Regions from separate parts of the Halanaerobium sehlinense genome, predicted to be linked through region 2. Evidence: riboswitches for the same ligand, from Rfam matches in the RefSeq annotation. Region 2 holds a riboswitch; each other region holds the start of a gene.

The links. A riboswitch is a leader RNA that binds a small molecule or an ion and turns the genes downstream of it on or off. The one in region 2 is predicted to bind cyclic di-GMP.
Region 1: it holds a riboswitch for cyclic di-GMP, as region 2 does, so the genes downstream of both, ACZ446_RS06730 (hypothetical protein) here and ACZ446_RS00390 (methyl-accepting chemotaxis protein) in region 2, are expected to answer to the same signal.
Region 3: it holds a riboswitch for cyclic di-GMP, as region 2 does, so the genes downstream of both, flgB (flagellar basal body rod protein FlgB) here and ACZ446_RS00390 (methyl-accepting chemotaxis protein) in region 2, are expected to answer to the same signal.
Region 4: it holds a riboswitch for cyclic di-GMP, as region 2 does, so the genes downstream of both, ACZ446_RS10870 (hypothetical protein) here and ACZ446_RS00390 (methyl-accepting chemotaxis protein) in region 2, are expected to answer to the same signal.

Annotation. Positions count from the first base shown of each region.
Region 1 is NZ_AP042442.1:1,401,240-1,409,139, forward strand. Features, by position in the region: gene ACZ446_RS06720 (pyruvate carboxylase) at 1-1,147, shown strand, start outside; gene ACZ446_RS06725 (DUF4870 domain-containing protein) at 1,407-1,763, shown strand; gene ACZ446_RS06730 (hypothetical protein) at 1,846-2,097, opposite strand; cyclic di-GMP riboswitch class I at 2,140-2,214, opposite strand; gene ACZ446_RS06735 (hypothetical protein) at 2,372-2,842, shown strand; gene ACZ446_RS06740 (metallophosphoesterase family protein) at 2,857-4,176, shown strand; gene ACZ446_RS06745 (AAA family ATPase) at 4,177-7,044, shown strand; gene mgtE (magnesium transporter) at 7,118-7,900, shown strand, end outside.
Region 2 is NZ_AP042442.1:73,333-81,232, forward strand. Features, by position in the region: gene ACZ446_RS00375 (methyl-accepting chemotaxis protein) at 1-1,752, shown strand, start outside; gene ACZ446_RS00380 (PAS domain S-box protein) at 1,948-3,981, shown strand; gene ACZ446_RS00385 (sensor domain-containing diguanylate cyclase) at 4,198-5,370, shown strand; cyclic di-GMP riboswitch class I at 5,464-5,549, shown strand; gene ACZ446_RS00390 (methyl-accepting chemotaxis protein) at 5,778-7,742, shown strand.
Region 3 is NZ_AP042442.1:2,269,935-2,277,834, forward strand. Features, by position in the region: gene fliI (flagellar protein export ATPase FliI) at 1-1,304, opposite strand, end outside; gene ACZ446_RS11065 (FliH/SctL family protein) at 1,297-2,079, opposite strand; gene fliG (flagellar motor switch protein FliG) at 2,072-3,076, opposite strand; gene fliF (flagellar basal-body MS-ring/collar protein FliF) at 3,106-4,650, opposite strand; gene fliE (flagellar hook-basal body complex protein FliE) at 4,723-5,022, opposite strand; gene flgC (flagellar basal body rod protein FlgC) at 5,044-5,484, opposite strand; gene flgB (flagellar basal body rod protein FlgB) at 5,481-5,888, opposite strand; cyclic di-GMP riboswitch class I at 6,024-6,113, opposite strand; gene ACZ446_RS11095 (response regulator) at 6,127-6,480, opposite strand; gene ACZ446_RS11100 (chemotaxis protein CheD) at 6,573-7,073, opposite strand; gene ACZ446_RS11105 (chemotaxis protein CheC) at 7,066-7,668, opposite strand; gene ACZ446_RS11110 (chemotaxis protein CheW) at 7,680-7,900, opposite strand, start outside.
Region 4 is NZ_AP042442.1:2,232,699-2,240,598, reverse strand. Features, by position in the region: gene ACZ446_RS10900 (nitroreductase family protein) at 1-709, shown strand, start outside; gene rihC (ribonucleoside hydrolase RihC) at 723-1,637, shown strand; gene ACZ446_RS10890 (DUF2905 domain-containing protein) at 1,721-1,954, shown strand; gene ACZ446_RS10885 (aldo/keto reductase) at 2,092-2,928, shown strand; gene ACZ446_RS10880 (alkaline phosphatase) at 3,105-4,463, shown strand; gene ACZ446_RS10875 (hypothetical protein) at 4,695-5,075, shown strand; cyclic di-GMP riboswitch class I at 5,216-5,291, shown strand; gene ACZ446_RS10870 (hypothetical protein) at 5,303-5,821, shown strand; gene ACZ446_RS10865 (DUF3006 domain-containing protein) at 5,848-6,066, opposite strand; gene ACZ446_RS10860 (MBL fold metallo-hydrolase) at 6,155-7,264, opposite strand; gene ACZ446_RS10855 (LTA synthase family protein) at 7,462-7,900, shown strand, end outside.

The DNA of each region.
Region 1 (7,900 bases), 1.3 Mb from region 2:
CTTTAATACAATGGCAGGATTGACAAGTCAGCCACCACTTAACTCAATTGTAGCAGCTCTAACTAATACTTATCGTGACCCAGAAATGAATATTGAAGATATTCAGAAAATCTCAAATTACTGGGGTGCTGTTAGACCCGTTTATTCCCAGTTTGAATCTGAGTTAAAGTCAGGTACAGCCGAAATTTATAAATATGAAATCCCTGGAGGTCAGTATTCTAATTTAAAACCACAGGTAGAGAGTGTTGGTTTAGGTCACCGTTTCAAAGAATTTAAGGAAATGTACCGTAAGGTTAACTTTATGTTGGGTGATATACCAAAGGTTACTCCTTCTTCTAAAATGGTAGGAGATTTAGCAATCTTTATGGTTAAAAATGATCTGACACCAGATAATATCTGCGAAAAGGCCAAAAATATGGCTTTCCCGGATTCAGTTGAGGCTTACTTTAAAGGTATGCTTGGTCAGCCTCCTGGAGGTTTCCCGGAAGATATACAGGAGATCGTTCTTAAAGGGGAAGAACCGATTACAGTTAGGGCTGGAACTTTACTTGAGGATTATGATTTTGAGGCAGCTGCAGCTGAACTAAAATCAGAATATGATTTTGAACCAACTCAAAAGGACCTTTTAGCATATGCACTTTATCCAAAGGTCTATAAAGAATATTTAGATTACCTTGAAGAATATGGTGACCTCAGTCATATGGGTAGTGATGTATACTTCCATGCGCTACGTGAAGGTGAAACAAGTGAAATCAAAGTTGAAGAAGGTAAAACTTTAGTTGTCAAATTATTAGAGATTGGTAAAGTTGACGACCAGGGTTTCCGCAGACTTGCTTTTGAGGTAAATGGTTTTAGAAGAGAGATAAAAATCTATGATGAAGCAAGCACTGCCAAAGCTGATTCTGCGGTTAAGCAGATGGCTGATCCTAATAATGAAATGGAAATTGGAGCCAGTCTTCCCGGTAATATTGTTGAAATTTTAGTTGAAGAAGGGGAAGAAGTTGAAGAAAATCAGAGCTTAGTGATTATGGAAGCTATGAAGATGGAAACAAATATAACTGCTCCTGCAGCTGGTACAGTTGCAGCTATCCATGCTCAGGCAGGTCAGCAGCTTGAATCAGGAGAATTAATCTTAGAGTTAGAATAAATATAGACTTAGAATATATATAATAATCAGCTTAAAGTTTAGCTATAAAAGTTAACTAAACTTTTTGACTTAATTACCCGTCTGAATTCTCAAATTTAAAGAGAACAGGCGGGCTTTCTTATTTAAAATATTTACTGCTTTTTAAATTTGCTTGATTATGTTAAAATAAGATTAGAAGAACTTAATTAAAATTTATAAACTAAAGCTGAGAAAGAAAGGGGGAAGAGATATTATCTAATCAGATAATTATCTCAAATTTATGTATCACAAAAAAACCAGTCTCGGTCTTGATGAAAATATCGAGTCAATTTTAGCCTATGCAGGTATCTGGGTTACGGGTTTGATTTTTCTATTTATTGAAAAGAAAAACAATCATGTTCGTTTCCATGCGATGCAGTCATTAATCACCTTTTTTTCCTTGTTTATAGCTTCTTCTTTAATTTTAGTAATTCCGGTAATTGGGGTTATGATTTCTTCTTTAATAACTTTTGTTGGAACTATTCTCTGGTTTTTACTGATGTATAAAGCCTACAATGGTGAAGTATTTAAGCTGCCTTTTATAGGTGATTTAGCAGAGGAATTAACTTTTGGTGAAAGTTTTAAAGAAAAAAATTAGCTAACTAAAATTATAATTTCAAATAAAAAATTAGTAATAAAAAAAGCCTGTAGAAATTAAATCTCTACAGGCTGCTTAAATTTTATTTAATTTTTTTCAGCTGTCCAGGGGGTAAATCACTTTCATCTGTATCATTTTCCTTTGGATCTCCAGGTGGCTGTGGATCAAGTCCATTACCAACACCATTATTACCCTTTTCTTTTGTAGGTGGATCTGGTTCTTCAGGGTCTTCTGGGTCATCGATCGGATCTATTATTGCCAGTACAGAGAGAGTTAAACTAAATACAAGAACCAAAACCAAAAAAACTGCCAGTAAACGATTCCAGCTTTTCATAAGATAACCTCCTTTTTATAGACCATAAAATTAAGGAGAAGATCTGGCAGCCTGGCGGCCCTAAAAGGGTCCATAGCTTTGCGAGACATTTTTGCAAATGTTTTGCTTTTTGGATGCTCCTTCATATATATAATTATATTACTAAGATTAATATTAGTCAATAATTTTAATTCTAAATTATAAAATATTTTACAGGATTTGATTACTTAATATAGAAATATTATTAAGAGGCTAGATCTGCTTTTAAATAAATACTAAAATAAAAAAGGGGATAATGATGCATAAACCATCTAAAAGATTTGTTTATTTTACGATTCGTTTCATTCTTGTCCATGTTTTAATTTATATTTTCATAGGGGTTATTTTTAAAAACTTTGAAAATTATGTTGTCTCATTTACTAATATTGATGCTTATTACGATTTTAAAGCATCAGAACCTGAACTTTTTAGGATAGCATCAGTTTTTCAAATTTTTAGAGGTGCTATTTTTGCCTTTATTTTATATCCCTTTTATGACAATATTATTAAAAGTGATTATGCCTGGCAAAAATTATTTTTTATAATCTGGGGTTTTTCCTTTATAGGAGCAGCTGCTCCCATACCGGGTTCAATTGAAGGCTTAATTTACACCAATACTACCTTAGTTGAACATGGAATTGCATTAGTTAAATATACAGTAGAAATCTTTGTTTTTTCCTGGTTTTTTGTAAAATGGGAAAATAGAACTGAAAGAGACTACAGTTAAATTTGGAGGCAGTAATGGCAAAAAATATTAAATTTATTCATACAGCAGATATACACTTAGGCAAAAAATTAAGCTGCAATATTCCCTCTGAAACTCAGGTGGATAAAGTTTTATTTGATGCAACTGAGCAGGCTTTTCAAAATTTAGTTGAACTGGCAGTGACAGAAAATGTTGATTTTATCTTAATTGCAGGAGATCTTTATGACAGAGAAGCCAGATCAATTAAATCCAGTCATTTCTTTTTAGAGCAGGCTGAAATCTTAAATAAAAATGACATTAAAATATTTGTTATTTCTGGCAACCATGATCCAGCAGGGATAGAAAATGAAGTTTTTGAGCTGCCTGAAAATGTTAAATATTTTTCAAGTGATAATGTGGAAAGCTATGAATTTTTAAAGAACGGAAAGTTAGCAGCCAGAATTTTAGGGCAGTCTTACAGACAAAAATTCGAGAATAGAACAATGTATAATTATTATACAGCACCGGACAATTCAGTCTTTAATATTGCTCTCCTGCATACTGCTTTAAATAAGGATAATAACCGTTATGTACCTGTAACTAAAAGTGAGCTGTTGACTAAAAATGAAATACATTATTGGGCTTTGGGACATATTCATCAATATCAAAAGCTCAATCATAAACCATCAATAAATTTTTCTGGTACTCTGCAGGCTCATGATATTAGTGAAGAAGGTAATAAAGGAGCTCTTTTAATAGAAGTTGATTCTAATTTAAAAGTTAAAGAAAAGTTTATTCCACTGGCTCCTGTTGTTTTCAAAAAAATCGAAATTGATTTAGAAAAATATGAAGAACTTGATAATATTAGTCAGCTGCTGCAGCTTTTAAAGATCAGATTGGACAAATCTATCGAAAATCTTAGACTGAAAAACGAGTCTCAAACTTTTAAGACTAAGGCTGTGATAGTTCGATTATATATTAAGGGTAGAACTGGAATTCATCGACATCTAGATGCTAATCGAGATGAGCTTGAAGAAACACTTTTAAAAGATATCAGAAGCAGATTTAGAGGAGAAAGTCCAAATCTCTGGCTGCATTCTTTAGTTTTTAGAACTACAGCTCCTATAAAGAATTTAGAAGAGCTTAAAAAAAGCAGTGAACTTTACCAAAATATTGACCAGTTAATAAATGATATTTTAACCGATCCAGAATTAAAAAGGGAATTAGCTGCTGAGTGGGGTCAGATCTGGCAGGGAGATCAGAATCCCGAAGATAGGGAAAATCATAAATTTTTTGCGGATCAAAAAATACGGGCAGATATTTTAGAAGAAGCAGAAAAGATAATTATATCTGAATTAATAGAAGGCGGAGATTAAATGTTTTATAAAAATATTTATATTCGTGATTTTGGAATATTTAATAACCAAAATTTAGAGGATATTTCTAATAACCTGGTTGTAATTGGTGGTCATAATAGAGCCGGCAAGAGCAGCTTTTTAAAACTTTTGCGCCATCTACCATTTGGTCTGCCACAGAATAAGTCAATTCCTCCAGCCAGCAATCAATATTATATTGAGGCTGAAATTGAGAGAGATTATAGAAATTACAGCTTGTATTTAGAGGGTTATGCTGCCCCTAAGATTTTAGATGAAAAACAAAATAAAGTCAAAGCTCCAGAACTTTTTAATTACTTAGACCAGCTGAGCTACCAACAACTTTTTACTATTACCCTTGACGAACTGCAGCAGTTATCTAAAATTGCAAAAGGTAAAAAGAGAGAAAAACGCTTATACTCAATTCTTCTTGGTGCTGGTCTGTCAGAATTAGTTAAAGTTCCAGAGTTGGCAGATAAATATTATAATTATGCTAAAAATATAGGAGGTACTCTTGGTGATCCTTCAGTTGCTTCATTTAAGCCCTATTTTAAAGAAATTGAGGAAGCTGAGTCATTAAGAGATCAGGCATTATTAGAGATTAAAGAGTTTAATCAAAAAAAAGAAGAATTGAAAGTTTCAAAAGATAAACTGGAAACAGTAGATAAAGAAATAACTGAAAGTGAAAATCAAATTTTCCTGCTTGATCTGCTCAAAAATAATTATCCTACTCTTACAAAAATAGAGAATTTACAGGTTGAAATAGAGCAGTCATCAGTTAAGGAAAATGAAGAATATCTGGAACTTGAGCAAATTGAAAGTTATCAGCAAAAACTTGTTTCAATAAAAAACAAAATGAAATCTAATAAAAATGATTTATATAAGTCAATAAAAGCTAATAAATTAGATGATTTTCTAGAATTTATAAAAAATAATAGCTCCAAAATAAATAATCAGCAGCAAAAAATTGACCTGATTAATGAAAAAATAAAAAATTTAAAAAAACAAAAGAACAAAATTAGTAATGAATATCAGACTTTAACTCTAGAACTAGAAAATCTAAATTACAGCTGGCAGCAGCCCTTAATAAAGCTTGATAAAATAAATTTGGATTTAATTGAAACAGAAAAGTTTAATGATAATTTAAGCAGAAATGAAAGTTTAAAGACAGCAGTAAATAATATAAAAGGAGAAATTGATAAATTAGATGCTGAAGTAAAAAATATTAAAGCTAATATAAATGACTATGACTATAAAAGTCCTGCTTCAATTTTAAAAAATACTTATTATGGTTTAGCTTTATCAATTCTGGTTTTGAGCTCTTCTTTTATTATAAGTTACAGCCAAATTAAATATTTTTCTCTATTAATTGCCGGCTTTGTTTTCATTTATTATAGTTCTTATTATAAAAGTTCTAAATTGGAAAAAGAAAAAGCTGATAAATTAGAAATAGAGCTCACCCAGAAGAAGAATAAATTGAATTCGTATCGAAAGCAGCTTACAGAAAAAACTAAGGAACTAAAAAAAGTCCAAAATAATTTAATTAATTATGCTAATTTATTAGGAATAAAAAATGTTGAAGCTGATGAAAATTTAAATTATTTAAGATCATATTTTTTAGAAATTAAGGATAAAAAAAGAAGATATAAAAAGCTAAAAATAGAAGAAGAGGAGAAATTTAAACTTAAAGATGAAATACTGTTTGAATTAAGAGAAATATATGATTTAATTAAAGAGGCAGCTGATTACTTCAATGATCAACTTGACCTTAGTGCTGCTGCAGAAACTGAAACTGTTGATTTAATTTCTAAGTCTCAATTTTTGTTTAAAGATCTGAATCAATTGTCTAAAATAAAACAATCTGCTGAAGAATATTTGGAAAAAGAAAAAGAATTTGAGCTTTTACAAAGTGAGATTTTAGATTTTTTAGGTGATTTAGAAAGCGAAAAAAAGCTGGAATTGCGCCTGGAGCTTTACCGCCAAAAAGCAGAATCGGCAGCTGATTACCAAAAAATAAAAAAAGATTATGATAAGCAAAAGTCTCAAATAGAACATATTCTTTTAGCCTCAGATAAAACAAAAAAAATTCTAAATGAAAAAGATTCTGATGAAACATATTATCAACTTTTTCTAAACTTATATCATGATTTTTCCTCAGCTGATGCAGTCGAAGCAGAAAAGAAATCACGTGAAAAAGAGCTTCAGTTATTAAAAAAGAAAAAAGAGAGTTTAGAAGAAAAAATAACTACTTTGAAAAATAAAATAGAGGCACTTTCCAGCTCAACAAAGATCGAAAACGCGCAATTGAAGCTTAATCAGGCCCAGAATAATTTAGAAAAAAAAGCTCAGAGATATGCTGTAAATAAAAGTGTTTATTTTATTTTAAAGAAATTAAGAAAGCGAATGGTAGAAAAAGCAGAAGAAAAATTATTAAAACCCGCTGCAAATATTTTAGCTGAAATTACTGATAATTACTATAAAAAATTAGAAACTGGTTCTGATCTAGAAGAATCAGAATTTCAGGCAGTTACTGAAAACGGTAAAAAATTTAACAGCGTAGAACAGTTAAGCCGGGGTAGTTTAGAACAGCTATTTTTAGCAGTTAGAATTAGCAGAATTAAGGAAATAAAACCTCATTTACCAATTATATTGGATGATTCCTTAGTTAATTTTGACAGTAAACACTTATATAATACGGCTGAAATAATTTCTAATTTAGCTAAGACAAATCAAATTTTTGTTTTAAGCTGTCATCCTCATTTAATTAAGTATATCAGTGAAATATCAGATTCAGCTCAATACTGGAAACTAGATTCTGGAAACTTTGAATTAAGTGACAGTCAGGAATTAATTTCTCATTTAAGTCTTTAATTCTAATTATATGACAATATAATTAATAAATTCTGCAGAACTAACACTAATTTTGTTAGAAAGAGGTGATCAGATGGAGAAAAAAATTGAAAACATCAAAGAAGAAATTAATAATTATTTAAATCAGTCAAAGAATATTCAAGAAGACTGGATCGAGGACAATCACCCGATAGATATTGCTGAAGCCTTATCTGAATTAGAAGCTTCAGAGATAAACAACTTTACTAAATTACTGGAAACTGAAGATCTTGCAGATATCTTTGAAGAATCTGAAAAAGAACTTCAGATTGATATTTTAAAATGCAAGACTTCACAAGAAATTATAGAGATTTTTTCTCATATGGCAGCTGATGATATAACTGATATATTAGGCTTACTGCCAATCCAGAAGCGAAAAGAATTACTGCGACATATGAAACAGGATGATGCTTTAGTAGTCAGAAACCTGCTGGGATATGATAAAGAGTCTGCTGGTGGAATTATGACCACTGAATATCTTCTTTTAAATAAAAATTTAACCACAACCGCAGCTTTGAAAAAGTTAAAAAATATTGCACCTGATACTGAAATAATTGACACCATTTTCATTTCAGATAATAACAAAAAACTGGTAGGTAGTGTTGATTTAAGAGATATTTTAAGTTCTGATGATGACAAAATTTTAGAAGAATTAATGGATGACAATATTGTTAAGGTTACAGCAGATGTGGACCAGGAAATTGTTGCCCAGCAGGTTGCAAAATATGACCTGACTGTAATTCCAGTAATTAATAATAGTGGAATTTTAATTGGAATTATCACAGTTGATGATATTATCGATGTTATTGAAGCAGAGAATACAGAGGATTTATATAAG
Region 2 (7,900 bases):
GAAGAACCTGTTGATATAGCAGCCAGGACTGACATAGTAAACACTTTAGAGATAGAAGAAATGGAGGACCTACTTTTAAAAACTGTTGAGTATAACAGTTATATTGATGGAATAGCTGTTTATGACAGCAGCAATCAGGAAGTTTTTAGTAAAAACATGAAGGTAGATGATAAAATAAATTTATTGGTACAGGAGAAAGGATACTCAGATATTTTTATTAATGATCGTGGTGAAGCAGAATTTATCTATCGAGTACCAGTTGAAAGTGATGGTAAAACTCGTGGTATGATATATGCTCAAATTAATTTAAGTGTTTTAAGCCGCATCTCGAGTGATTCCAATTTAGGTGAAAATAGTTTTGCCTTTGTCGTGGATAATCAGGGCAAGATAATTGGCCATCCCGACAGTCAGTTGGTAGAGAACAGAGAAAATTTAACTGACATTTTGGTAGTGTCTGAGGTTGCAGAAGGAAATCAGGGGAGTGGAGAATATACATATCAGGGAGAAGAAAAATTTGCATCCTATACACCGCTTGCAAGAACAGGTTGGGGAGTTGTAGTTCAGCTACCGCGGGATCAAGTCTTTACAGGACTTATAGATCAGTTGGTAGCAAGCTCAACAGTAATTATTATCTCACTGCTGGTAGCCTTAATCATCACCTTTTTTGCTGCTGGTTACATAACCAAACCGATTTTGAATGCAGTTAACTTTGCTGAAGAAATCGCAGCAGGTAAATTAAATATTGAACAGCTGGAAGTTAAATCTGCAGATGAAATTGGAGATTTAAGTAGGGCTCTTAATCTTATGCAGGAGAATCTGAGGTCAACTATGATAAAAATTGATAAAATGGCACAGGATATAGCTTCTTCTAGTCAAGAACTTTCTGCCGCGGGAAGCCAGCTCAGCCGTTCTGCAGAAGAGGTGGGTTCATCAGTTCAAAATTTGGCCTCCGGAGCTGAAGAACAGACTGCTCAAATTACAGAGATGAATCATAATATGGGAGAACTGGATGATCAAATAGAAAATGTAGAGAGTGCTTCTCTAGAGATGGATCAGGCTTCAAAACGAGTGGTTAGAAATATAGATCAGGGAAATAGAAAAGTTGATCTGACAATTTCCAAAGTCAATGAGGTAAAGAATGATTCTGAAGAGGTGGCAAATACAATTTCTGCTTTAGACAAATTATCAAAACAGATTGGCAAAATTGTTGAATTTATTAGTAACATCTCAGAACAAACTAATTTACTAGCACTTAATGCAGCTATTGAGGCCGCTCGGGCTGGAGAAGCAGGCAGAGGTTTTTCAGTTGTAGCAGATGAAATTAGAGAGTTAGCTGAAGAATCATCTAAAGCTACCGAGAAAATAACAAAAATCATTAATGAAATTCAGTCTGAGGTGGAGAAAGCTGTTGATAGAATGGAAGAAAACGCTGAAACTGTAGAAGAAAGTGTTGATGCAATTAATAGTACTGAAGAAGTTTTTGATCAAATTGAAGCAGCATCAGACCAATTTAGAAAAATAGTTAAAAAGTTAAAAAATAATTCTCAAAAAATGGCAAACAACAGTGATTATCTTGAAAATTCAATGAGCGAAGTCGCATCTGTAAGTGAAGAATTTGCTGCCAGCAGTCAGCAGGTTGCAGCTAATGGGGAAGAACAACTCGCAGCTACTGAAGAAATATCAAGCAGTGCAGATAGGTTGGCTAAAATAGCTGAAAATCTTGAATCTGATCTGGACAAGTTTGAATTATAAAGTAGCTAACTTTCACCTTGCTAACTTATTAAAGTAAATATTACTTATTTTACCGTCCCTTTTTCTCGGGACGGTTTTTCTATCCTATGATACTGGTAATCAATGATTTATAAAGGGATTTAGATAGTTGTATAGAATATAATTATTAATAACTATTATTATTTCAGGATAAGCTGTAATGTGAGGTGAGCAAATATGAAAGAGATAAATATGATACTGGATACAATTGAAACTCAGGTCTGGTATCTAAAAGATCCTTTTACTTATGGAAAAGCAAATCAGGCCCACGCAGAGTTTTTAGGAGTCAATAAATCAGATATAGAAAATAAGGAGTTAAAAAATTTTATGTCTGATAAAGAGGTTCAAATATGTAGTTTGAGCAATAAAAAAGTCTTTAATAAAAAGAAAAAGATTAAAACAGAAGAATGGTTAAAGAATCATCAGGGTGAGAAAAGATTACTTGCAATAACTAAAAATCCTAAATTAAATAAAAATGGGCAGGTGGATTATGTCGTCTGCTCAGCTGAAGATATTACAGATCAAAAAGAAAAAGAATATGTGGTTAAAGAGTTGCATAAGATAGCTGTAGAATTTAAGGATTTAATAAAAGAAAAAGAAATATGTAAAATGACTGTAAAAGCAGCTGAAAGCCTCTTAGAATTTAATCTCTGTAATGTTATACTGGCAAAAGAGGGAGAATTTATACCATTAGCTTCTTCAAGTGATTTTAAACAGGATAAAATATCAATTTCGGAAAAGAGCATAGCTGCTAAAACTTATAATGAAGGAAAAAGTATTATTGTTGATGATATTCATAATAGCTTTGAAGCTGTCTCTATAAAAAATATTTTTAAATCAGGGATAAGCATTCCTATTGGCAGCTATGGTGTTTTTCAGGCAGCAGCTTCTGAAAAAAATGCCTTTAGTGAAAAAGATTTAGAACTGGCAGAAATTTTAATATCTCATGTTACAGCCTCACTGGATAGAATATATGCCCAGGGAAAGATAAAAGAACAGAAAGATTTTCTTTCAACAATTTTAGAGGTTCAAAGTAGTCTTGTTATATTAATAGATTCTAAAGGAAAAATAATTCTTTTTAATAAAGCTTGCGAAAAACTTACAGGCTATAAAGAAGAAGAGGTTAAAGGCAAGGAAGTTTTGGATTTATTTATAAAAGAAAAAGAAAAGCAGGAAATTATAAAAAAATTTAAACTACTAAAAAATGAAGACTATCCTAATGAACATGAAAATTACTGGCTGACAAAAGATGGAGAAGAAAAATTGATTCTATGGTCCAATAATATTATTTTAAATAGTGAGAATAAGATAAAATATATTGTAGCAACAGGTATTGATATAACTGAAAGAAAGATTCAAGAAGAAAAACTTAAAGAACAAAAAGCATACTTTGAACAGCTCTTTAATAATTCAACAGAGGCAATAGTTCTTTTAAATAAAAGTCATCGGGTAATTAAGGTTAACAAAAAATTTGAATCTTTATTTGGATTTAAACAGTCAGAGCTTTTAAACAAGAATGTTGATGACTTTATCCTACCGGAAGAGTTATCAAAATCGGGCAAAAAATATACTGAGGATGTTAAAAAAGGAAAAAAAGTTGAGGCCGAAAGTATAAGAAAAACAAAAAATGGTGATAGGATTAATATTCATCTGCAGGGCTTTCCAATTAAATTAGAAAATGGTCAGATTGGAATATATGGATTGTATAGAGACATAACTGAGAGGAAAAAGAAGGAAAAGCAGATAGAATATCTTTCTTTTCATGATGAAATGACCGGTTTATACAACAGAAGATATTTTGAAAATGAATTAAAAAGATTAAGTTCTTCCCGTCAGCATCCACTAACAATTGTGATTGGAGATTTGGATGGACTCAAAAAAATAAATGATAATTATGGGCATAAAAAGGGTGATGAATATCTAATTAATACAGCAGAAGTATTGAAAAAAACTGCCAGAACAGAAGATATAATTGCCCGCATAGGCGGCGATGAATTTGCTATGATTTTACCCATGACCAATTATCAAGAAGCAAAAAGTTTTTGCCAGAGACTACAGAAAAATATTAATCAATTTAATAAAGATAGAGACTTAGAAAAACCTTTATCAATTTCATTTGGGTTTGAAGTTATGATAGACGAAAGCAGCAGTTTAGATAAAATTTTTAACAAAGCAGATCAGAATATGTATCTAAACAAGGGCAGAAAGTAGTTTCATTATAGTAAATGTCGATGACTGGAAAATTAATTTAATTCGAAATTTATTTGATTAAATTAAAATGCTTCCCCCCTTTTTAAACTTTACCCTTATTAAGCTGAGTGATATAATAAACTTTAGATTATTATTTCATAAAATTTTTAGAAGGTGATTAAAGTGCTTTGTGACACACCGTGTTTTCTTAATTCTCTAGCATATAAGAGTGTGATTTTGAATAAAGATCTAGAAATAATTTTTATAAATGATGATTGGAAGAAATATGTTTCAAAAATCGAAAAGAATATAAAGAACAATAGTGTAGGCTTAAACTATATAAAACTTATTAAAAAAATCAAAAATGTCTCTGCAGAAATAATTTCAGATATTAAATCCGGGATTAAAGCTGTTATTGAAAATAGGGAAAATAAGTTTGAGCTAGAATATCCGGATGGTTTACTTAAAGAGGATGCCTGGTTTAAACTGATAGTAACGCCCTTTGCTGCGGGAGTATTAATTATGCATGAAAATATTACTGAAAGAAAAAATGCTGAATTGGCTTTAAAAACCAAGGAAAAACAATATAAAAAAATCTTCAATAGTGCTCCAATTGGGATGCTGGTTGAAGATTCAGAAGGTAATATTCTGGAAGTTAACGAGGAATTATGTGAAATGACTGGTTTCAGTAAAGATGAATTAGTAGGAGATAATATTTTTAATAAGTTAGTTACTGAAGAGCGAATTGAACAGGCCAAAAAACATATCGATACCATTTTAGGAGGAGAGGACTTAGAGTTTAATCTTGATAATATTAATAAAAATGGAGAGCATTATTATACTCATTTTAAGGAAACTAAGATTAAACTGCCTGATAGAGGAACTGGTATTTTATCGATGCAGGTAGATTTAACAAAGCTACGAATTAAAGAAAAGAAGCTTGAGTACTTAAGTTATAATGATCAGCTAACCGGACTATACAATAGAGCTTATTTTGATCAGGAGTTAAAGAGGCTTAATAATAAAGATGAGCTGCCATTAAGCATGTTAGTTATTGATGTAAATGGTCTGAAGATGATCAATGATGTTTACGGTCATTTAGCTGGAGATAAATTAATAAAAAAAGCAGCAGAGGTGCTTAGGTCAAGCTTGAGAGAAGGAGATGTTTTAGCTAGATTTGGCGGTGATGAGTTTGCAATTATTCTTCCCCAAACTTCTAAAAAAAATGCTGAGAAAATTGTAAAAAGAATTAGGGAAGAAAGCAAGAAGATTGATGTTGAGGGGAATAAACTTTCTTTTGGGATTGGTTTAGCAGTTAAAAGCAATTCTAAACAAGATATTAAGGAAATATTTAATAAAGCTGATAAGAATATGTATGAAGATAAATTATTGAAGAAAAATAATTTATAAATAGTTGATTGTCGAAAAAAGTTAAATTTTGTCTCAAAATTAGTGTTTTATTTTGTAAAAGTATGTTATATAATTAACATATAATTAATTTTATTAAATATTTGGCAAAATCATTGAAAAATGATGACGCAAAGCTATGGGTCTAAGGAAATTAAGTCTATGACTGCCAGGTTGCCTGTGATAAAAATGTTACAGTACTGAATAAATACTACGCAATTAAGCGAGAAGTATTTATTTTTTTATTAATAAAGGAAAATTATTACTTTTATTAATAAAGATTGTTAATAAGGCGGCCTAACAATTTCTTGACTTTAAAACTTTTTACTTGGAAAAGATGATTAGACTTTTAGCTTTGTCTCAAGTGTTTTATTAATTAATTAATTAAAACATGACAAGGGGAGAGTAAAATGTTTAAAAGCTTAAAAGGGAAAATGGTTCTTATCATTGCAGTTATGATCTTGGTTTTGATGGCTGGTACCTCTATTGCATTTAACTATTTTATTAGTGATCTTATCCAAAGTTCGACAGCTAACAGCTCATTGAACAGTGCGGAACAGAATGCACAGATTATTTTCGAATGGCTTTCTGGCTTAGAAACTCAAGTAGAAGACTTTTCAAATACAGAAAAAATTAAATCTATGAACTGGCTAGAGCAGTCTGAATTCTTATCGCAGATTAACAACCCAAATATAGAATCTATTTTAATTGTTGATACTAATGGTGCTGGAAATATCTTGAATGGGGGTAGTATTGACATTAGTGATCGCTTATACTTTCAAGAAGTATTATTAACCAAGGAGACAGCTATCTCTATTCCTATGACAAGTAGAATTTCTGGTGAAAAAGTTATTGTTATTGCGGCCCCAATAATTGATAATAATAATCTGCTTGGAGTAATGGGAGCTACAGTAAAAAGTGAGTATTTACAGACTTTAATTAAAAATATGGAGATTGATGGTTTTGGTTATGGATGGATCATTGATCAAGAAAAAAGAACAATAGCTCATCCAGATGAACAGTATATAGGTAATACAGATGTTTTAACAGGTCAGACCGAACTTCAAAACTTAACAGATAGAATGATAGAAGGTGGGTCTGGAACTGGAGAATATACATATACTGGAGTGGAAAAAGAATTGGCTTATGCTCCAGTTGGGATTGGAGGTTGGGTTGTAGCTATGACAGCAGATGAGAGTGATGTTTTAGCAGAATTGGTTACTTCCAGGAACATGAGTATTTTGATTGCTGTTATTGCTGTAATCATAGGTATGATTACAACTTATTTTATAGCCAGATATATTGCCAATCCAATTTTAAAAGCAGTCTCTATGGCTAATGAAATTTCAAAAGGTAATTTGGCACTTGATGATGTTAAAATAGATAGAGATGATGAAATAGGAACTTTAGCTTCTTCCTTGAATAAAATGAAAGAAAATTTAAATGAGATAATTACTAAAGTTACAGAAATTGCTGAGAATCTTTCAGCTTCAAGTGAAGAACTTTCAGCCTCAGGTGAAGAAGTAGCAACTGCAGCAACCCAGGTTGGTCAGTCTATTCAGCAGGTTGCATCTGGAGCAGAAGAACAGTCAGCTCAGGTCGAAGAGACAACAAGCAAAATTGATGAACTGATAGATCAGATTCAAAATGTAACTCTGATGTCAAGAGATATGGAAGACCAGGCAGATAAGGTTATGAATAATATTGCAGACGGTAATGATTCAATAGAAAACTCTGTTGAACAGATAGAAAATGTTAGGGGTAATACTAAAGAGGTAGCAGGAACAATAAATAATTTGGGAGATTTATCAAATGAAATTGGAGAAATTGTGGAGTTAATTAACAATATCGCTGCTCAAACTAATCTTTTAGCTTTGAATGCTGCTATAGAAGCTGCCAGAGCAGGAGAAGCTGGAAGAGGGTTTTCTGTTGTTGCTGACGAGATAAGACAGTTAGCAGAAGAATCAGAAGATGCTACAAACCAGATTGGCGGCCTGGTAAAAGAGATTCAAAATGGAGTTGGAGCTGCAGTTAATCGGATGGATGCTACCGAAGAAGTAGTAAATGGCAGTGTTTATGCGATTAGAAATACTGGTAAGTCTTTTGAAGAAATTAATTCAGCAGCTGTAAGATTAAGAGATTTAATTGAAAATATTAATGATCGCTCAGAAAGAGTAAGTTCAAATGGTAAAGATGTTGAAGCAACAATTAGAGAAATAGCTTCGGTTAGTGAAGAAGCAGCCAGTAATGCAGAAGAGGTAGCAGCTGCCAGTGAGGAACAGAGTGCTTCTACTGAAGAAATTGTGAATGCCTCAGAAGACTTAACAAAAATGGCTGTTGATTTAACAGAAGTGATCAATAAATTTAACTTGTAAGTCTTAGCTATATAAACTTTATTAATACATTTTAGAGACCAAACCTTTTTAATAAGGTATGGTCTCTAAAAATATAGTCAGCTAACTTAATTTAATAAATTAAAGCAATAAATGATTTTTAATGGATATAAAGAATTAGTTAATAGTAAAGTTGTTGC
Region 3 (7,900 bases), 650 kb from region 2:
TTTGAGGCAATTTGCTTTAAGCGTTCAACAGTATCATGATAATTTGCTTTTTCTTCTATACCCTGTCTTAAAAAAGAATTAATTTGTCCAATTTTTTCAATCGCTTTATCCACTTCCGGGTTTGACCCTCGTTCATAAGCTCCAATATTAATTAAATCTTCAGACTGGTTATAAGCAGCAAGCCACTGCTGTACCTTTTCAGCAGCTTTGAGATGATCCTTATCTACTAGATCATTCATTATTCTGCTGACACTGCTTAGAACATCAACTGCTGGGTAATGGCCGGACTCAGCCAGTTCTCTAGACAAAGAAATATGACCATCTAAAATACCGCGGACAGTATCAGATACAGGTTCATTAAAGTCATCACCTTCAACTAAAACTGTATAAAGTGCTGTTATAGAACCTAAGGCATTAGTTCCTGTTCTCTCCAGAAGTTTTGGTAATTCTGCAAAAACAGAAGGTGGATAACCTCTGGTAGCAGGGGGCTCACCTATAGCTAAGCCAACCTCTCTTAAGGCCATGGCAACTCGAGTTACTGAGTCCATCATCAAAAGTACATCTTCACTCTGGTCACGAAAATATTCTGCAATAGCAGTTGCTATACTGGCGGCCTTAACTCTTAAAAGAGCTGGCTGATCAGAAGTCGCAACAACAACAATAGAACGTTTTAATCCTTCTTCACCAAGATCTTTTTCGATAAAGTCCCTGACCTCACGACCTCTCTCTCCAACAAGTGCAATGACATTAATATCAGCATTTGTATTTCGCGCAGCCATTCCAAGCAGGGTTGATTTTCCAACACCACTACCGGCAAATATACCAAGGCGCTGACCCTTACCACATGTTAGAAATCCATCGATACATCTCACACCTAAAGAAAGTGGCTGTTTAATTCTTCGTCTTTTGAGTGGATCTGGTGGTCGGCGGTTAACCTCAACAGCTGTACCCATATTTTTATAGTCGCCATTAAGAATATTTCCGCTTCCATCGATGATTTTCCCAAGCAGATGTTCCCCAACATTTATTTTGAGTTTTTCGCCTGTAGCAACAACTCTTGCTCCGGGTTTTATACCCTCCATCTCACCAATAGGCATCATCAGAATTTTATTATCATCAAAGCCAACAACCTCTGCCTTAACATCACCCTGGTCGCTTTTGATTAAACAAAGCTCTCCAATTGAAGCTTGGGGACCTATAGATTCAATTACCAGTCCAATAACTCTGTTTATATGGCCAAAATTTCTGGTTGTATCAATCTGATTAAGTTTTTCTTCGAGTTTATCCATATCTAAATCAAACACTGGCCTCAACCTCTTTTAAAAGTTCTTCCCTGATTAGCTCAATTTTATGTGAAATACTTCCTTCTTTTCCACCAAGACTGCTTTCTACAATACAATCACCTTTTTCAAGTTCATAATCGCCCTTAAAGTTTAGATTTTTTTCTTGAAGGCGAGCATAAAGATTGTTTTGTTCCAGGTAAGGTAATAAATCTGGATGGATTCTGACCGTTATATTATTGTGGCTCTCATCAATTTTGGAGAGCATATCAGAAACAATATTATTAATAATTTCAGGTTCATCCTCCAGCTTAACATCAATAATTATTTCTGCAATTTTTACTGAAAAATTTATTATATTTTTTTGTGCTTCGACTCTTTTCTTTTTCATTTCATCTTCAAAAGAACTGGCAGTTGAAAGTAATTCGTTTACAACCCTATCAATTTTATCTTGAGCTGATTTTAGTGATTCAGCTTCAGCTTCTTTTTTTATTTTGGAAAAAATTTCCTCTTTTTGTAATTCGATTTCTTTTTTTTCTTTTTGAGCAGCTTCAATTATTCCTGCAGCCTTTGATTTTGCTTCAGCTATAATTTTCTCTGCCTCAACTTCAGCTTCTTTTCTTTTCTGTTTAGATAAATCTTTTTTTGCATTCGTCTGTTGTTCAATATTTTCTTTATTATTTTTCTCATTATTTTTATTAGAATTTTCTTCTGCTTTTGGGTCAAAAGAAAGAGATTTTTTGTGGTTTTTAATTTTATATTTACCTATGATTTGAGAAGCCTTAATAATCTTAGACAACTACTTCACTCTCCCCACCTCTTGCAATCACAATTTCTCCACTTTCTTCTAGTTCTCTAATCACATTAACAATTCTCTGCTGGGCATCTTCTACCTCTCTAATGCGCACAGGTCCCATGAATTCTATATCTTCTTCCAGCATTTCTGCTGCTCGCTGAGACATATTACTCTTAATAATATTTTCAACCTCATCACTGGCTGTTTTCAGAGCCAAAGCAAGGTCATGGGTTTCAACCTGACGCAGCACAAGCTGAACAGCTCTATCAGTAAGCAGTACAATGTCTTCAAAGACAAACATTCTCTTCTTAATTTCTTCTACTAATTCAGGATCGTCTTCTTCTAATTTATCAAGAATATTTTTTTCTGTTCCTCGATCAACCTGATTTAAAACATCAACAATTGACTGAATACCTCCAGCACGAGCATATTCATTACTGGCAACAGCAGAAAGTTTCTTCTCTAAGACATTTTCAACTTCTTTAATAATTTCCGGAGAAGTTCTGTCCATCACAGCAATTCTTTTTGCTACCTCACTCTGCACATCAGTAGACAGCATCGAAATAACCTGAGAAGCCTGAGTTGGATCAATATAGGCTAAAATCAAAGCAATTGTCTGTGGATGTTCACCCTGAATAAAGTTTAATAACTGAGCAGGATCAGATTTGCGAATAGAATCAAATGGTCTTACCTGTAGAGTTGCAGTCAAACGATTAATAATTCTTCTGGTTTTATCAGGACCAAAAGATTTTTCTAGAATTTTTTTGGCATAATTTATACCACCGGAATTAATATAGTTATTCGCCTGCTGCAAATTAATAAATTCCTGCTGGATTTCCTTCTTCAAACCGGGATCAATTTTATTTTGATTAGCAATTTCTAAAGTCAATTTTTCTACTTCTTCATCGTCTAAGTGTTTAAAGATATCAGAAGAAATTTCTGGTCCCAGTGATATTAAAAGTATTGCTGCTTTCTCTTTACCTGTAAGTTCATCTCTCATAATAATTCCCTTTCAATTTTTAACATTTATTATTCGTCTAAAAGCCAGCTACGAATTAGTTTGGCTGCATTTTCTGGGTCTGAATGAATCATTTGTTCTAACTCTCGTTTCATATGAGCATCTTTTTTCTGTTCACGGTCTGGTTTAAATAATGATTCTAATTCATCTTCATCATCTTCAACTGACATGTCTAAATTAGCTCCTGGTTGAGTCTGCATACCATTTCTTCTGACCAGATAAATAATTAGACCTGCACTTATTAATAAGACAAGTGCGATCAAAGCACCATAGATATACATTCTTCGCCTTTCTGCTGCTGCCTGATTTGCTCTTGCGGCTTCTGCTTCTTGCTGTAGTGAGTTATCAAAGTTAACTGCAGCAATATTTAAAACATCTCCCCGGTCCTGGTCATAACCAATAGCAGCAGCTACCGCTGATCTTATTTGATCGAGCCTTTCCTCATCTACTGTTTGGTCAACCATTACTGAGACTGACAGCTTTTTAACATCTCCTGGTGCATAAACATGCTGTTCAATTCTTTCATTTATTTCATAATTTGTTATTCGGTCTTCACTCTCATAACTTGCAGCTCCAGCATCATCCCCTGCCTGATACTGAGGGATGTTTGCATCAGTTCCCGGCACTCCTTGAGCACCCTGAGCTCCCTGCTGACTACTAGTTGAAACTTCTTCACTTCTAACAATTCCATTTTCATCCACTACTGGCGTATATGTTTTACTTTCAGCCTGCCTCTGGTCGAAATTTAAATCAGCATAAACCTCCACCGCAAAATTGTTTGGACCTAAAACTCTGGTCAAAAGTGAGTTTAGGTCATTTTTTAAAGAAGCTTCAAATTCTTTCCTAAGTACAAAATTCTGAGGATCAACACCCTCTCTACCTAAATAATCATTATTTGAAAGCAAATTCCCATTAGTATCAACTATCGTAACCTCTTCTAAAGGTAAGTCCTGCACCCCACTGGCAACTAAATTGCGAACTGCTTCGATTTGCTTCTGGGTCATTCTAAAACCAGGTTCTAGTTCTACTAAAACAGAAGCAGTAGCAGATTTTTCCTCATCTAAAAAAAGACTTTCCTGAGGTGGGGTTATCTGAACTCTGGAATAACTAATACCCGAAATTGACTGAACAGAACGTCCCAGTTCTCCCCCAAGAGCACGGTAGTAATTTACTTTCCTTTCAAACTCGGTTGTCCCAAATTCACTTTGATCAAAGATTTCAAATCCTACTACTCCCTGATCAGGTAAACCGGCAGAAGCTAAATCCAGTCGAAGTCGATAAATATCTTCTTCAGGAACTAAGATTGTATTACCCTGACCCCCTAATTTATAGTCGATGCTGTTTTCATCCAGCCTTTCCACAATTGCTGCCGAATCGGTGGTGCTTAAATCAGCATAAAGTGGCTGGTAATTAACAGCACTACCTCTAAAAATTAAGTAAGCAAAAGCTAAGGACATTAAAACCGTCAGCACTATAATTAAAATTTGAATGCTCTTATTTAATTTTTTCCATAAGGTGCTGAGTTCTTCCTTATATTTTGCAAACATCTCTTCCATCATAAAACCTCTTTCTGAATTATTAATAACTATAAAAAATCATTTAAAAAAACATTATTACAAAGTCAAAAATTAAACCTGGAGACGCATGATTTCTTTATATGCATCAACAGCTTTAGATTGAACTGTAGTAGTTAAATTAACTGCTATTTTTGCTTTTTCAGCTGCGATCATTACCTGATGAATATTATCAGTTTTACCAGCAGCAAAATCAGCTGTTATCCTTTGTGAATCTTTTTGCAAATAATTAACTTCTGTTAGCTTTTCTTGAAAAAAATCGGAAAAATTTTTGTTTTCTGGTGCCTGAGCCTCTTTACTTTGCTCGAGTTTAAAATTATTTGCAATCTGAATTGGATTAATAATATTGTTCACTGTTTTCACCTCTTCTTAACCTTAAGTGCTAATATTTAAGGCACTATTTGCCATGCTTTTATAATTTGAAATCGCCTGAACATTAGCTTCATAACTCCGACTGGCATCAATCATATTTACCATTTCAGTCATCACACTGACATTCGGCAGCTCTAAATATCCATTTTCATCAGCATCAGGATGATCAGGTCTATACTCTACCCTAAAAGGGGAAGGATCTTCCTCGATCGAACTTATTTCAACACCTGCTTGAGAACCGCTGTTGCTGCCCTCAGCAGAATTTAGTCTGCTGAATTCACTATTGATTTTTTCTCTAAATACTGCAACTTTTCTTCTATAAGTATTGCCATCTCCATCACGAGTGGTTTCTGCATTAGCGATATTACTGGAAATAAGATCCATTCTCAATCTCTGAGCTGTTAATCCAGAAGCACTAATATCAATTCCTTTAAACACTTTTATTTACCTCCCTGATTTATTACCTGATTTAAAGTCGAAAAATGACCTGCCGCACGCCGGGTCATTACATTATAATATATACTGTTTTTAGCCATTTCTGCCATTTCGTGGTCAATATCTACATTGTTTTGATCATTTCGGAAACTGCGGTTATTTTTGGAAGTCGTGATCTGGGAAGTGTAATCTCTTCGAAAAGGAATATGTTTTTCATTAGTAGTTTCAATTGAAAGTTTTTTTGAATTTTCACTGTCTATTTTTTCAGCCAACATCGACTTAAAGTTTATATCCTGCCGTTTATAATTAGGTGTGCCGATATTAGCAATATTATTAGAAATCAATTCTCCACGTTTAACGGATCCATCGAGAGCACCTGTAATGATTGATAAATAGTTATTAATTTTCCCCACCCCCTAAATCAAAATATACATAAAATCGGCCTTTAGTTTTTTCTAAAGGCCACAGATAATTTAATTAAAACAAACTTTAAAGTCATAGTAATAAGATAACTATAACTATGATAAAGTAATTTTTCATTCTAATTATTATGCAGCCTGGCAGTCATAACAATAATTATTGTTTTTAGACCCAGAACTTTGCGTCACTGCCTTTCGACAGTTTTGCCAATATTTATTTGAAAGATTTTAATTAAAGTAATTTTTCTAAAGATTCCATTACTCTATCTTTTTTAAATGGTTTTACAATAAAATCTTTGGCTCCCATTTCAATTGCCTGAATAACAATTTTCTGCTGGCCCATTGCACTGCAAACAACTATCTTTGCTGATGGATCAATATCCTGAATTGCTTTTATTGCCTCTAAACCATCCATAACCGGCATTGTAATATCCATAGTTACAATATCAGGCTTTAATTCCTGATAAAGCTCGACAGCTTCTTTGCCATTTTCTGCTTCACCAGCAATTTCAAAATCGTCCTTAAGAATATTTTTTAGATTTAAACGCATAAAAGCAGCATCATCTACTATTAAAACTGAATTCATATAAGGTTTACCTCCTACTAGTTCTTTATACTGCTATTGTTAATAATAACAGATATATTTTTTATTTACAAGAAAAAATTATTAATTAAGTGTTAAATTATGATATTTTCTTTATTAAAGGCGGTTACTCTAACTTTGCCATCATTGAGATGAAAATACATTGAACGTCCATAATCCTTTGCCAGGTCTGAACCAATAATTCTTATATTTTCATTTTTAAGCACTTCTTTTACCGCTTTAATATTTTTCTGGCCTATCTGCATCACAGACTGGCCCCCTTCTGTCTTAAACATCCCTGCTCCCCCAACAATTTTTGCTTTTAACCTTCTTCTTTTAGCCCCTTTTTTAATCATTTTTTCTAATAAAAATGGAACAGCAGTATCAGCATATTTGGCTTCCGTTTTGTTGCTCCCCTTACTTTTTGGCAGCATAACATGAGCAAGCCCACCTATTTTAGTGTAGTCATCATAAAGAGCTACTCCTATGCAGGAACCAAGACCTAAAATAACAAGCTGGGCATCTTCCTGATCTACTGCCCAGTCAGCCATTTTGACTATTGTTTTTTTTTCAACTTTTTGCTCAGTACTAATCAAGGCTATCACCCATCAAATGCTGGAAAAGAATATCAATTGACTCTTCTTCTGGTATGAAAAAATAATATAATTCCAATTTTTCTTCCGAAATAATAAATTCAGTTTCCAGCAAGATTATCTCATCATCACTCTGGTTGTAATCTATGACTGAACTACTAAGCACAGCTCCCGCCATATCATAGGCTACAGCTGGTAAGCCCTGGCTCAAATTTAAGTCACTAAAAATATTTATTGCCTTTAAGTAAGCTCCACTTAAAATATTTCCCAGTTCTCTTAAAGCAGAACTCTGTATTTCAGCTGATGGTAATTCTCCCTCGCCAAACATAAGGTGAAGGATCTTTTCCACAATCTGCATCTCAAGCACCAAAAGTATTTTCCCAGAAATTTCTCCATCAAAATTGATCAGTGTACAGGAAATATAATCCTCCTGATCTCCTGTGATTTCTGGAAGATCTGTTATCGGCATTAGTTCAATTCTCGGAACTGTTATATCGATTTTTTTGTCAACCATTGTCGAAAAAGCCGTTGCTGCATTACCAGCACCTATATTTGCTATTTCTTTTAAGATATCTTTTTTTGCTTTATCTAAATTCATAACCTGCCCCTTTATGAGTTAACAACATTATCTTCTAATTTCTGAATTTGGTCCATTTCTTCTTTAGTTAAGACACTTTCCAAATCAAGAATCATCAGCAATTCTTCACCTTCAGTTCTACCAACACCTGCTATGTATTTACGATCAATCTTTTGCGCAAGTGAAGGCAAATTTGCAATTTCTTCCCCATTCAGCTCTTTGATCTGTTTTACTTCTTCAACCATCATTCCTG
Region 4 (7,900 bases), 690 kb from region 2:
ATCAATTAGAAAATATAAAAAAGAAAAATTGAGTGACCAGCAGCTTCTAGATATCAATAGATTTTTAAAGCAGGTTTCAGTTTTAGATTCAGAAATTAAATATGAAACCAAAATTGTAGACTCAGATGCTGTTAAAAGTCTGATGCCTATTAAATCACCTCATTATCTGCAGTTTTTTTCAGAAACTAAGGGAGATTATCTTTTAAATGCAGGTTTTATTCTACAGCAGCTTGATTTATATTTGGCTGCAAATAATTTAGGCAGCTGCTGGTTTGGTATGGCTAAGCCTAAGAAAGATCAGATAGCAGAATCGGAGTTGGAATATGTAATTACTTTAGTTTTTGGAAAGCCTGATGAAGAAAATCATCGAGATTCAGTTGAAGATTTTGAACGTAAATCACTCTCTGAAATAAAAAGAGGTAAAAATCATTATGATCTTTTGGAAGCAGTAAGACTTGCACCTTCTGCAACAAATGGTCAACCCTGGTTTTTAATTTCAGAAGAAGCGCAAATTCATCTTTATCAAAAAGATCCCAATTTCATTAAGAAATTTTTCTACCAAAGAATGAATAAGCTTGATATGGGTATAGCTCTGGCTCACCTCTGGCTCGTAGCAGATCATCATAATAAAAATTTTAAAATTGAAAAGTTAGCTGAAAGTCCGGCTGAAGTTGAAGGATATAATTATTTATGTACGGTAAAATTGTAAGGGAGATGATTAGATGAAAAGAAACATAATAATAGATACTGATCCAGGAATAGATGATGCAGCAGCTTTAACAATTGCTTTGAATAATCCGGATCTGAAAGTTGAAATGATGAGCACAGTTGCCGGTAATGTTAATTTAGATTATACAACAGAAAATGCAAAAAAAATCCTTGATTTTTTTGCGAAGGATATTCCGCTGGCAGCTGGGAATTCAATACCTCTTTTAAGAGACTATGAGGATGCAAGTCAGTTTCATGGGGAAACAGGAATGAGTGGTTATGATTTTCCAGAAAGCAGCCGTAAGCTGCTGCCTGAACATGCTGTTCTAGAGATAAAAAATAGAATTTTAGCTGCTGAAAATAAGATTACTTTAGTTACTATTGGTCCTCTCACAAATGCAGCTTTACTTTTAACAATGTACCCAGAAGTCAAAGCAAAAATTGAAGAAGTTGTAATTATGGGTGGCTCAACAGTTGGGGGCAATACTAATTCTGCAGCTGAATTTAATATAAAGGTTGATCCACATGCTGCTCAAATGGTAGTTAATTCTGGACTTAAAGTTACTATTTTTGGACTTAGAGTAACCTCCAGGGCGCTTTTAAATAAAAAAGATATTGAAGCAATAAAAGAGCTGGGCGAGGCGGGTGAAATGCTCTATTCATTATTTACCCATTATCGGGGTGGTGATCTAAAAAAGACTGGTTTAATGATGCATGATATCTGCACTATTTGTTATCTATTACGGCCTGATATTTTTGAATTTCAGGAAACTCATTTAGAAGTTGCTCTAGATGGTCCTGCCGCTGGTGCTACGGTAGCTGATTTAGCAGCAAGGTATACAGATGAAAAAAATGTGAAACTGGCTGTTGAAATTGATCAAAAAGAGTTTAGAGACTGGGTAATGGCTGAAATCAAGAAGCTTAAATAAATGTATGTTAAAACAGGAAATTTTATGAGAAAATATGATATTTTTATCTCATTTTAAAAGTTAAAAGGAGGGAGTTCTGGTAGATGGAAGAATATAAAACTATTGGTCTATTATTGATAATAGCAGCTGTTGTAATAGCTTTAATTGGAGCAGTAATCTACTTTGGTGGAGCTTCACTTTCCTGGTTTGGTAATTTACCTGGTGATCTAAAAGTAGAGCACAAAAATTTTACTTTTTATTTTCCAATGGCTACAATGCTTGTCCTGAGTCTTATTTTAAGTATAATAATCAAGATTATTTTATATTTTTTTAGTTGAGCTTTGTTGACCAAAAAGAGTTGAATAGTGCAGGCAAAAAAATTAAAAAAAGGATTTTGTTCTTAAATCTTTAATTATATTAAAGTGGATAGTCTAACAATTTTATTTGAGATAAAATTCAAAGGAGGAATAAAAATATGATTCCAACTAGAAAATTAAAAACAGGTGATGAAATTCCAGTTATCGCTTATGGTACATGGGACATTGCTGAAGAGAATGTGGGAGAAAAGGTAGAAATTGCAGTAAAATCAGGTTATAACCACATTGACACAGCTGAAGGCTACCATAATGAAGCTGGAATTGGTGAATTTTTAAAGAATTATGATCGGGAAGAGTTATTTATAACTTCGAAAGTGCTGCCTTCTAACTTAAATTATGAAAGCGTTATCAAGGCCTGTAAGCGTTCTTTAAAAAAATTAGGAACAGACTATCTTGATTTATATTTAATTCACTGGCCTAATCCAGCTATTTCACTAAGAGAAACTTTACAGGCGATGAAATATCTTCGTGATCAGGGTCTGGTAAAAAACATAGGAGTCAGCAACTTTTCAGCTTATCAGTTGAATTTTGCTTTAAAAATCACTCCGGTACCAATTACTGTAAACCAAATCGAAATACATCCCTGGTTATATCAAAAAGAGCAAAAAGAACTACTGGAACTCTGTCAGCAGAATGATATAGTTGTAGAGGCCTCAGCTCCACTGGCCAGAACAGAAGTTTTAAAAGATGAAACAATTGTAGAATTAGCTGATAAATATGATAAATCGCCAGCTCAAGTTGTTTTAAAGTGGGAACTTCAAAAAGGTATTGTTCCACTGCCTAAGTCAAAAAGTGAAGGTCATATCAAAGAGAATTTAGATCTATTTGACTGGGAACTTGCAGCAGATGATATAGCAAAAATTGATAATATTGATCAGCACAAGCGAATATATATGATAAATCTAGATGATGACACTTATGGAATTAGTTCTTAAATTTGAAAATCTAAGTTTAACCTGGGTATCCTGTGAAAATGCAGGGTACCTATTTTTTTGCAATTCACAAAAAAATCAGAAAAAAAGAAGGACTTCAATAACTTGTATTGAATAGTATTAAATAGACAGACATCAGTCGTCTGACAAACAAAAATTTAAAGGAGGAATTTAGATTTATGTTTAAAAAATCAAGAAAATTAATGCTGGGTATGACTTTGTTTTTAGTTTTAGCTCTGGCTTTTACTGGAGCAGCACAGGCTGAAGTAAAAAACGTCATTCTCTTAATTGGTGATGGTATGGGTATTGGTCAGATTGATATGGCCCGTTATTTCGCCGGTGGCAAGGATCATGAACTGGAATTAATGAAACTGCCTGAAACAGGTATAATGATGACCAGCTCTACAGAAGGTGTAACAGATTCAGCTGCAGCTGGTACTGCAATGGCAACAGGCCGCAAGGTTTATAATGGTGCAATTGCCATGAACAAAAATGGTGCAGAACTGGATTCGGTCTTAGACTTTGCTCAGGTTAGAAACAAAGCTACAGGAGTTATCAGTACAAATATGGTAACTGACGCAACACCAGCTGCTTTTATCGCCTCAGTTGAAGATAGAGGCATGGGTGGAGCAATTGCTAAACAGGCTATTGCAAATGGTGTAGATGTAATGCTCGGTGGTGGCCGTGAAGATTTCATGGAAGAAGAAGCAGGAGAAGACTTGATTGCTAAGGCAAAGAAAGAGGGTTATCAGTATGTTTCTGATAAAACTCAGTTAGAAAAAGTTATTGCAATGGATGGAAAGCTGCTGGGGCTCTTTAATGAATCTTATATGAACTATATTAATGACCGTGATGATCTTGGGTCACAAGAACCTTCATTTGAAGCCATGACAAGAAAAGCAATTGAAGTCCTATCTGAAGATGAAGATGGATTTTTCTTAATGGCAGAGGGAGCTCGTATTGATCATGCAGCACACGCAGCAGATGTTCCTGGTGTTGTAGCAGAAACTCTTGATTTTGACAAAGGTGTAAAAGCAGCAGTTGATTTTGCTAAAGAGAATGGAGATACTTTAGTAATTGTAACTGCAGACCATGAAACTTTAGGGTTTTCTGTAACTGAGCCAATTAATAAAGAAGCTTTAATGAATATCGATGTTTCTCCAGAATATATGGCTTCTCAAATGACTAGAAAAGAAAATGGTAAGGGTTATACTGCAGCAAGTGTTAAGTCTGTTTTTGAAGAATATGCTGATATCTCTTTAACTGATGCAGAAGTTGCTAGATTCAATGAACTAATTCTTGATGATGAAGGAAATATTAAGTATTCATATCTTGTAGGATATGAAATTGGTTCAATCATAGCTAATGAGTATCAGGCAGGAGTAGTTAACACTTATATTAGAGCTAATTCTTCTACTGGGGGGCATACTCTTAACTCAGTCCCAGTATTTGCTTATGGTGAAGGTGCAGAAGCATTTAATGGTATGATGCAGAATACTGAATTCTCTAAACTGCTATTTGAATCAATGCGCCCATAAACAGCTAAAAACAAAAATTAAATAGTAATAATTAAATAGATTTAATAAATGGTGGTAGGTTATAAAAAACTTACCATCATTTTTTTATGAGACTATTAATTTAACTGCTCAAAACAATAATTTTTAATTTTATCTTCACTAATCTGACTCGTTCTGTTATAATTAAACTAGTTCGTTATCTAAAAATTGACTTGAAAAGAGAATTTGAATAATTTAATTAAGGGGTTTATAATGAAAAAATATTTTGTTTTAATGATTTCACTGTTATTGTTTTTAGGAATTAGTACAGCGGCAGCAGCTCAACCTAAAAGCAGCTGGGAAAAGAGTTTTCAAAAAGAATTTAGTGGATTAGGCTACTCAATTCAAAATTCTTGGGATTCAGAAATGGAAAATCAGACTGAAATAAATAGTGAAGCGGATAATAAAGCTTCTGTTAAGCAAATTGGCAGCGGAAATAGTGCTTTAATTGTACAGAATGGTAATTTGAATAGTGCTTCTATAACTCAAATTGGAGAAAGCAATAGAGCAGTGATCAAGCAGTTTTCTGATCGTGATAATGCTGTGATTAAACAAAGAGGCAGTAATAATAAAGCTGTTATTATTCAAAAATAATCTAATTTAGTAGGCCTTAATCAGCCTATTTTTGTTCATTTGATTTGCTAGAGAATTAAGTGATATTTTAGCAAAATAAAGATTGCTAATAAGAATTTTATTATATATAATATAAGCTAATAAAAGAATTTAATAGCTTCTTTTATAAAAGGTAAACTTATCGTGAGGTAAGGACACAAAGCTGAGGATCTCAATATGAGATAGCCGGCTGCTAAAAGGAGGAAATAATGAAATTTAATTTAGAAGCAAGCATTTTAAAGATTATTGTTTTATTAATTTTGGCTTTAAGTCTTTTTTCTATAGTCGTTTTTGCAGAATCTATTAGTGGTGAAGATTTACAAATTGAAAAAAATGCTTCTGTAAGTGCAGCAATACCGCCTTTTCAAAAAGTTAATATTGTTGAGCTTAAGAATTTTAATGATAAATTTTTAATAGATAATTATAAAGAGGCTGGAGAAATAATTGTTGAAGATGCTTTGGTGATTGAAGTTTTTAGTAATGCAGACTGGAATTTACGATTGAATAATAGAAATATCTATTCCGAATTAATGATCAAAAAGAGTGATCAAAGTAATCTAGAATGGCAAAAACTAAATTCAACTACTGCTAAATTTCTAGGAAGACAAGGTATTCAAAAAATAAGTTTTGATCTGAAATATATTTTAGATCATAGACCTAAAGTGAAAATTGGAAGGAATAATTTAGGTTTTGATTTAAGATTTAGTATAGAACCAATTTTATATTAAAATAACTGAGAAAAACAGAGCTGATATCAGCTCTGTTTCTTTTTTAACTTATCTAAAAGGCTGCCCACTCTTTTTTCGGCAGCTTTTTTTTCATCTTCTTTTAATTTGAAACTGATTTCTAAGATGCTTCCTTCTTCTGCAGCTGCTGGAAGTTCTGATACTGGTAGAAAAAAATCTTCTTTTTCCTGAGGTCGAATTAAAAGTCTTGCTTTTCCATTTTCAATTTTATCAACTGTTACTTTCATTTGATCATTCCTCCTATTTAGTAGTTATTGATATCTAGATTAATTTCTCTAATTATTTAACATTAGTTATCCCCACCATCCAAATAAGTTAATTGATAGTTATTTTATCCTGCCAGCGATCAAATTTATAATCATCAATACCATTAATTTTTTTGATTTCTTCAAGTTTTTCAAAAGGACCATGTTCACTTCGATATTTTATAATTTTCTTAGCTGTTGCTGGTCCAATTCCCCAGAGCTTATCTAAAACAGCCGCCTCAGCTGTATTAATATTGATCAATGCTGTTTCTGTTTTTGGGGCATTATTACTTTTTGAATCAAATTCTGCTCCAGCTATTATATTATCTGAAATTCTTTCTGTTTTTACGGTATGGTTTCTACCATCAGCTGTAATTACAATGTTTCCATTTAAATCATTTCTAAATAGATTGGCTCCTGTGCTTTGGTACAGTTTAATTATTTTTGCTTTTGGGTGATCATAATTGTTATCAGAGCCAACTTGAATTACTGCAGTTTTTGGCTTTAAACTTTTTACCCAGGCTGCTGAGCTAGAAGTATCACTACCGTGATGAGGAACCTTGATTATATCAGCTTTTAGATTTGGATTTTTTCTTAACAATTCTTTTTCTACTTCCTTTTCAATATCTCCTGTAAATAAGAAGCTTTGCTGACCATATTTCAAGAGAAAAACCAGCGAAGAATTATTTAAATCGTACTGATCAAGATTTTGGTCTGGGTGTAGAAAGTGAATTTTAATATCTCCAATATTTAATTTATCTCCCTGACGAGGGGTATCAAAATTAATATTTTCCTGATCTATTTTGATTAAATAATCTTCATAAGTTTTAGAGCTGTGGACTTTACCACTGTCAAGGACAGCAGTGACCTCAAAACTGTCTATAATATCTACCAGTCCTCCGATATGATCAGCATGAGGATGAGTGCTAATTATATAATCCAGCTTTTTGATGTTTCGATTTTTTAGATAATTAATTATTTGAGCGGCCACTATATCTGCTCGATCACCACCATCAACTAAAATATTATGCCCCCCTGGTTCTTCAATCAAAATCGAATCACCCTGGCCAACATCTATAAAATGAACTTTTAGGTTTTGAGCTGTTGTATTGAAGCTTAGAGAAAAAAGCAGTAAAATTACTGCTGATAAGGCTAAAAATATAATCTTTTTTTTGTCCATAATTTTTCCTTTCTGTATCTGTTATTAAATTAGAGTGTTTTTAACTGAAAGAATTCATTTCTATATATTATACAACTTCTAGATTTTAACTTAAAATCCTTTTATTTTATGTGTTAAAAAATTACTTTTCATTGAATTAATTATCTGATATGATTATAGCGAAAAGATATTATGCCAAAAACCTGGGAGGAGTATAAGTGTTTGATAATTATAAATTAGAAAAAAGACTGCAGTATTTATCTCTAATACTTTTTCTGGCATTTATAATAAAATACAATTATTTGATGCTGCAGATTTTTTATGCTCCTTCACTGACAGCACTAACAATTAGAAATTTATTTTTTGTAACTTTTTACCTGAAATTTATAGAGCCTCTGCTTATTTCAAAAAAGATAAGACAGAGGTTGTTTTTCATGCTCTTTCTTTTTTCATTTTTCTTTGTCGTTAATTACTGGTATAATCGCTATTTCGGTAACTTTTTGAGTATTAGCGACCTTTCGGCAGGAGAGGGAACTGGAACTTTCTCGATGTACCAGGTTTTGTTTACTCATATTTTTAAATTTAGAGATTTGATTATAATTCTGGACCTTGCTCTTTTGGGTTTGTTTGGTTTTAATTCACTACCTGACTTAAAAT